2 regions of the Streptomyces xingningensis genome follow, and region 1 is predicted to be linked to the other one. Evidence: predicted binding sites of a transcription regulator. Region 1 holds the regulator's gene; the other holds the start of a gene.
What was found. The regulator HrcA, encoded in region 1, represses chaperone genes, less so after heat shock. The targets are predictions, from matches to a motif close to TTNGCACTCNGNNNNNCNGAGTGCNAA.
Positions count from the first base shown of each region.

Region 2: the regulator HrcA is predicted to act here: its motif matches at 1,768-1,794, upstream of groES (co-chaperone GroES).

Region 1 is NZ_JBDJPF010000017.1:4,594-7,979, reverse strand. Features, by position in the region: gene ABCR83_RS11535 (MBL fold metallo-hydrolase) at 1-620, opposite strand, end outside; gene hrcA (heat-inducible transcriptional repressor HrcA) at 812-1,828, shown strand; gene dnaJ (molecular chaperone DnaJ) at 1,829-2,962, shown strand; gene ABCR83_RS11520 (nitronate monooxygenase) at 3,055-3,386, shown strand, end outside.
Region 2 is NZ_JBDJPF010000031.1:705-4,090, reverse strand. Features, by position in the region: gene ABCR83_RS17685 (THUMP-like domain-containing protein) at 1-135, opposite strand, end outside; gene ABCR83_RS17680 (nuclear transport factor 2 family protein) at 234-641, shown strand; gene ABCR83_RS17675 (polysaccharide deacetylase family protein) at 841-1,731, shown strand; gene groES (co-chaperone GroES) at 1,945-2,253, shown strand; gene groL (chaperonin GroEL) at 2,374-3,386, shown strand, end outside.

The DNA of each region.
Region 1 (3,386 bases):
GGCCAGGCGTGCGGCAGGGCGTCCCTGCCCGCCTGCGGTTCACCGGACTCCTCGACCAGGTCGCCGCAGAAGACGATCTCCGGCGTCCGGCCCGAGCCCGCGACGAGCACGGCCAGGTCGTGCGCGCTGTGCCCGGGCCCCACATTGGCCAGCAGCACCCGCCGCCCGCCGCCGAGGTCCACGGTCAGCTCGCCGGAGACCGGATGGCGGGGGAGCACCAGCGCCTCCACGGCCTCGGCCGCGTCCTCGGCCGCCACCCCCTGCCGCACCGCGCTGTCGCGCAGCTCCTCGCGCTCGTGGTGCAGAAGCTCGGCGAGGCCGACGGCCCCGTACACCTGCGCCCCGGGAAACCCCGCAGTGCCCAGCACATGGTCGAAATGTGCGTGAGTGAGTGCGATGTGCGTCACGGGGAGTCCAAAGAGGCCCGTCACCTCACGGTGGATCTCCACCCCCTCGTGCAGCGTGGAGCCGGTGTCCACCACCAGCACCCCCGCCGTTCCGGCGATCGCGCCGATCGTGGCGTCCCAGCCGGGCATTCTGCGGCGCACGACGCCCGGCGCAAGGCGTTCCCAGCGCGCCCCCATGTGCTGCTGCGCCTGTCCCTCTGCATTGTTTTCCATGGCAAGAAGCTAGCCGTGGCGCGATACGGTTGCCCGCCCGGAGCCGTCATGGCGTGGGCGGCCCTTGCCGTGGTCATGGGGCCCGGCCGTACACTGACCGGAGGGGTTTGGCACTCGTGACCATGGAGTGCCAGGGAAGAGCCCCGGCAGGACCCGTATGACGGCCGGACTCGCTGGACTGGAGGTGCGCGATGCTGAGCGAACGCAGGCTCGAAGTGTTGCGTGCCATCGTCCAGGACTACGTCGGCACCGAGGAGCCCGTCGGCTCCAAGGCCCTCACCGAGCGGCACCAGCTGGGAGTGTCTCCGGCGACCGTGCGCAATGACATGGCCGTGCTGGAGGACGAGGGCTTCATCGCCCAGCCCCACACCAGCGCGGGCCGCATCCCGACCGACAAGGGCTACCGGCTCTTCGTCGACAAGCTGGCGGGCGTCAAGCCGCTGTCGGTGGCGGAGCGGCGCGCGATCCAGAGCTTCCTGGGCGGCGCCGTCGACCTCGACGACGTCGTGACCCGCACGGTCCGGCTGCTGGCGCAGCTGACCCGGCAGGTGGCGGTGGTGCAATATCCCTCGCTGACCCGCTCGACGGTGCGCCATGTGGAGCTGCTGTCGCTCGCTCCGGCCCGGGTGATGCTGGTGCTGATCACGGACACCGGGCGGGTCGAGCAGCGCACGGTGGACTGCCCGGCGCCGGTCGGTGAGACGGCGCTCGCGGATCTGCGGGCCCGGCTCAACAGCCGAGTCGTGGGGCGCCGGTTTACGGATGTGCCGCATCTGGTGCAGGACCTCCCCGACGCCTTTGAGCAGGACGATCGCGGAACCGTTTCTACGGTCCTCGCCACCCTGCTGGAGACCCTGGTCGAGGAGACCGAGGAGCGGCTGGTGATCGGTGGCACCGCGAATCTCACCCGGTTCGGCCATGACTTCCCGCTGACGATCCGGCCGGTGCTGGAGGCATTGGAGGAGCAGGTCGTCCTGCTCAAGTTGCTCGGCGAGGCCAAGGATTCGCGCATGACCGTGCGGATCGGCCATGAGAACGCCCACGAGGGACTCAACTCCACATCGGTCGTCGCCGTCGGCTACGGTTCGGGCGACGAAGCCGTCGCCAAACTCGGCGTGGTCGGACCGACCCGCATGGATTACCCCGGAACGATGGGAGCGGTACGCGCAGTGGCACGTTACGTCGGACAGATCCTGGCGGAGTCGTAAGTGGCCACGGACTACTACGCGGTCCTGGGCGTACGGCGCGATGCCTCGCAGGACGAGATCAAGAAGGCCTTCCGCCGTCTCGCGCGCGAGCTGCACCCGGATGTGAACCCGGATCCCAAGACCCAGGAGCGGTTCAAGGAGATCAACGCCGCCTACGAGGTGCTCTCCGACCCGCAGAAGAAGCAGGTCTACGACCTCGGCGGCGACCCCCTCTCCAACTCGGGCGGCGCGGGCGCCGGCGGCTTCGGCGCGGGCTTCGGCAACTTCTCCGACATCATGGACGCCTTCTTCGGCCAGGCGTCGCAGCGCGGGCCCCGCTCGCGCACGCGGCGCGGCCAGGACGCCATGATCCGCATCGAAGTCGACCTGAACGAGGCCACGTTCGGCACCACCAAGGAGATCCAGGTCGACACCGCCGTCGTCTGTACGACGTGCAGCGGTGAGGGCGCGGCCCCCGGCACCTCCGCGCAGACCTGTGACATGTGCCGTGGCCGCGGCGAGGTCTCGCAGGTCACCCGCTCCTTCCTCGGCCAGGTCATGACCTCCCGGCCGTGCCCGCAATGCCAGGGCTTCGGCACGGTCGTCCCCACCCCGTGCCCCGAGTGCGCGGGCGACGGCCGGGTCCGCTCCCGCCGCACCCTGACCGTCAAGATCCCCGCCGGTGTCGACAACGGCAACCGCATCCAGCTGGCGGGCGAGGGCGAGGTCGGCCCCGGCGGCGGTCCGGCCGGTGACCTCTATGTGGAGATCCACGAGAAGAAGCATCCGGTCTTCCAGCGCCGCGGCGACGACCTGCACTGCACGGTCACCATCCCGATGACGGCCGCCGCGCTGGGCACCAAGGTGCCGCTGGAGACCCTGGACGGCGTCGAGGAGATCGACATCCGGCCCGGCACCCAGTCCGGCCAGTCGATCCCGCTGCACCAGCGCGGTGTCACCCACCTGCGCGGCGGCGGCCGCGGCGATCTCATCGTGCATGTCGAGGTGACCACCCCCCTCAAGCTCGACCCCCAGCAGGAGGACCTGCTGCGCCAGCTGGCGAAGCTCCGCGGCGAGGAGCGCCCCACGGGCGAGTTCAAGCCGGGGCAGCAAGGGCTGTTCTCGCGGTTGAAGGACGCGTTCAACGGGCGCTGAGCGTCCGGCCCGGAGCCCCTGATCGAGGCGGTGCCCCGATCAGGGGCTCCATCCGATTCGGTGCCCGGCGCCACCCGTGCCACGATGTGTTCATGGCTTCTGACACCCGGCGGGCCACCGCGCCGACCGGACTGTTCCGGCACCCCATCGTCCAGGCCCCCATGGCGGGCGGCGGCTCCTGCCCGTCGCTGGCCGCAGCCGTCTGCGAAGCCGGAGGTCTCGGCTTCCTCGCCGCCGGGTACAAGACACCGGCGGCGATGTACGAGGAGATCAAGCAGCTCCGCTCCGCCACCTCCCGCCCCTTCGGCGTGAACCTCTTCATGCCCCAGCCGCCGCTGGCCGACCCGGCCGCCGTCGAGGTGTACGCCGAGCAACTCGCGGGCGAGGCCACCTGGTACAAGACTCCGCTCGGCGACTGGGACCA
Region 2 (3,386 bases), on a different contig from region 1:
GTGCTCGCGGCGCAGCCGGGTCGCGGTGGCGAGCTCCCGGGCGGGGTCGTAGGCGCGCAGCTCGTCGAGGAGCCGGCGGCCCTCCTCGGTGCGGAGGGCGGCGAAGGCGGCGGTCGGGGAGTTCGGTGCGGACACGGGGCTCATTGTCGCCGAGCGCCATTACCTCGGTGGTAATCGACGGCCGGGGCGGTGCCGGGACAGCATCGGGCACTCACCGACTCGAGGAGATCGCCATGACCACCGAGGCCACCCGTGCGACCGTCCAGGACTTCCTGGCCCTCCTCGGCGAGGGGGACCCGGAGCGGATCGGGGCCGCGTTCGCCGAGCAGGTCGACTGGGTGATCGCGGAGAACCCGGCCGCCCCGTGGATCAAGCCCCGCTCGACGCGCGCGGATGCCGTCGCCCACTTCCGGGAGCTGGCCGAGGGCGTGGCTCCGGACCCCGCCCGGACCGGGATCCACACGGTCGTGGTGGACGGTACCGAGGCCGTGCTGCTGGGCTTCCTCGCCGGGCAGGTACGGGCCACGGGCAAGCCGTATGAGGGGCCGTTCGCCATGCGGCTCACCGTGCAGGACGGGCTGATCACCCGCTACCACCTCTGCGAGAACAGCCTTTCGGTCGCCGAGGCGTGCACCCCCTGAGGTGTCGGCGCAGCCGGGAACCGGGGGCGGCCGCGGACAGCGCCCCGGGGCCGCCAAGTGGCCGCTTCCGGTTTGGGGCACCGAGCCCGCCTGGCACCAGTTCTCTGTGCGGCGGTCACGGATCTGGCGGCGGGGTGCGGGTGGTTCGGGGGGCGCCCGCCCGGCTTCGAACGCATGCACAAGAATCGGTCGGGTGACCTTGTTGACCACGCTGCCCTCGCTGCCCTCGCTGGTCTCGCTGCCCTCGCCTCGTATTGCCAGGGCCGTACCCGCCGGTGCCGCGGCCCTGCTCCTGGCCGGCCTGCTCTCCGGGTGTTCCGGCTCCTCGTCCGGCCCCGGCAAGGCGGAGCGGAGCGCGGCCCCGGCCGCGACCGGCGGCACCACCGCCGGTGCCCCGCCCGCCGCCGACGCCTACCGCCGCTGGGGCCTGGACAAGTCGCTCGCCGCGCCCCCCGAGCCGCCCGCGACCCGGCTGACGCAGCACGCCAAGGGGGGCGCCCCGCAGATCGTGCGGCGGGTGCCGACCAAGGACAAGGTCGTCTTTGTGACCTTCGACGACGGGGCGGAGAAGGATCCCGAGTTCGTGAAGATGGCCAGGGACCTCAAGCTGCCCTTCACGATGTTCCTGACGGACAACATCGCCCGCGCCGGACGCGGCTATGGCTACTTCGGCCAGTTGCGCGCCCTGGGCAACGGCGTCCAGAACCACACCCTCACCCATCCCAATCTGCGCACCCTGTCCGCCGGGGCGCAGAAGCACGAGATCTGCGGGCAGCAGGAACAGCTGGCGAAGCGGTTCGGCAAGCCGCCGGAGCTGTTCCGTCCGCCGTATGGCAACTACAACGAGCAGACCCTGGCCGTGGCGGGCGGCTGCGGGGTGAAGGCGGTCGTGCTGTGGGAAGCCACCATGCAGATCAACGACATGCGCTACGCGGAGGCGGGCGGGCTGCGTCCCGGGGACATTGTGCTGGCGCATTTCCGGGGGCCGCAGGAGCTGAAGGGCACCTCGATGACCAAGATGGTGACCAACATGCTGCGCAGCATCCAGCGGCAGGGTTTCACGGTGGCGCGACTGGAGGACTATGTCTGAGCGGGGCCGGCCGGGTGCGGTCCGCGGCGGCGCGAATTGGCACTCCGCTTGACCGAGTGCTAAGCGCGTCATAGTCTCGGCTTCGTTGGCACTCTCCACCGGTGAGTGCCAAACACAGCGACGGGCAGGTCCGGCACCCGCGACGACGGATCCACCTGGTCGCCACCCTCAGACAGTTAACCCCGTGAGATCTCCGAAGGGGGAGGTCGGATCGTGACGACCGCCAGCTCCAAGGTTGCCATCAAGCCGCTCGAGGACCGCATTGTGGTCCAGCCGCTGGACGCCGAACAGACCACGGCCTCTGGCCTGGTCATCCCGGACACCGCGAAGGAGAAGCCCCAGGAGGGCGCCGTCCTCGCCGTGGGCCCGGGCCGCTTCGAGAACGGCGAGCGCCTGCCGCTCGACGTCAAGGTCGGCGACGTCGTGCTCTACAGCAAGTACGGCGGCACCGAGGTGAAGTACAACGGTGACGAGTTCCTCGTCCTCTCGGCTCGCGACGTCCTCGCGATCATCGAGAAGTAATTCACCCAAGGCTTCCGAGACTTCGAAGCTTTTGTGCAGCTGCGCCCCTGGTTCCCGCGTTCAACGACCGGGCGCCCGGGGCGCAGCTCGTTTGTAGATACGGCGAAGGACACATAACCCATGGCCAAGACCCTGAAGTTCGATGAGGACGCTCGTCGCGCCCTTGAGCGCGGCGTCAACAAGCTTGCCGACACCGTGAAGGTGACGATCGGCCCCAAGGGCCGCAATGTCGTCATCGACAAAAAGTTCGGCGCCCCCACCATCACCAACGACGGCGTCACCATCGCCCGCGAGGTCGAGCTCGAGGACGCGTACGAGAACCTGGGCGCCCAGCTCGTCAAGGAGGTGGCGACCAAGACCAACGACATCGCGGGTGACGGCACCACCACCGCCACCGTGCTGGCCCAGGCGCTGGTCCGCGAGGGTCTGCGCAATGTCGCCGCGGGTGCCTCCCCGGCCGCGCTCAAGAAGGGCATCGACGCCGCGGTCAAGGCCGTCTCCGACGAGCTGCTCGCGACCTCCCGCCCGATCAACGACAAGGCGGACATCGCCGCCGTGGCCGCGCTGTCCGCCCAGGACAAGCAGGTCGGCGAGCTGATCGCCGAGGCGATGGACAAGGTCGGCAAGGACGGCGTCATCACCGTCGAGGAGTCCAACACCTTCGGCCTGGAGCTCGACTTCACCGAGGGCATGGCCTTCGACAAGGGCTACCTCTCGCCGTACATGGTCTCCGACCAGGAGCGTATGGAGGCCGTTCTCGACGACCCGTACATCCTGATCCACCAGGGCAAGATCTCCGCCATCCAGGACCTGCTGCCGCTGCTGGAGAAGATCATCCAGGCGGGCGCCTCCAAGCCGCTGCTGATCATCGCCGAGGACGTCGAGGGCGAGGCGCTCTCCACCCTCGTCGTCAACAAGATCCGTGGCACCTTCAACGCCGTGGCCGTCAAGGCCCCCGGCTTCGGTGACCGCCGCAAGGCGATGCTCGGCGACATGGCCACCCTCACCGGTGCCACCGTCATCGCCGAGGAGGTCGGCCTCAAGCTCGACCAGGTCGGCCTGGATGTGCTGGGCACCGCCCGCCGCGTGACGATCACCAAGGACGACACCACCATCGTCGACGGCGGCGGCAA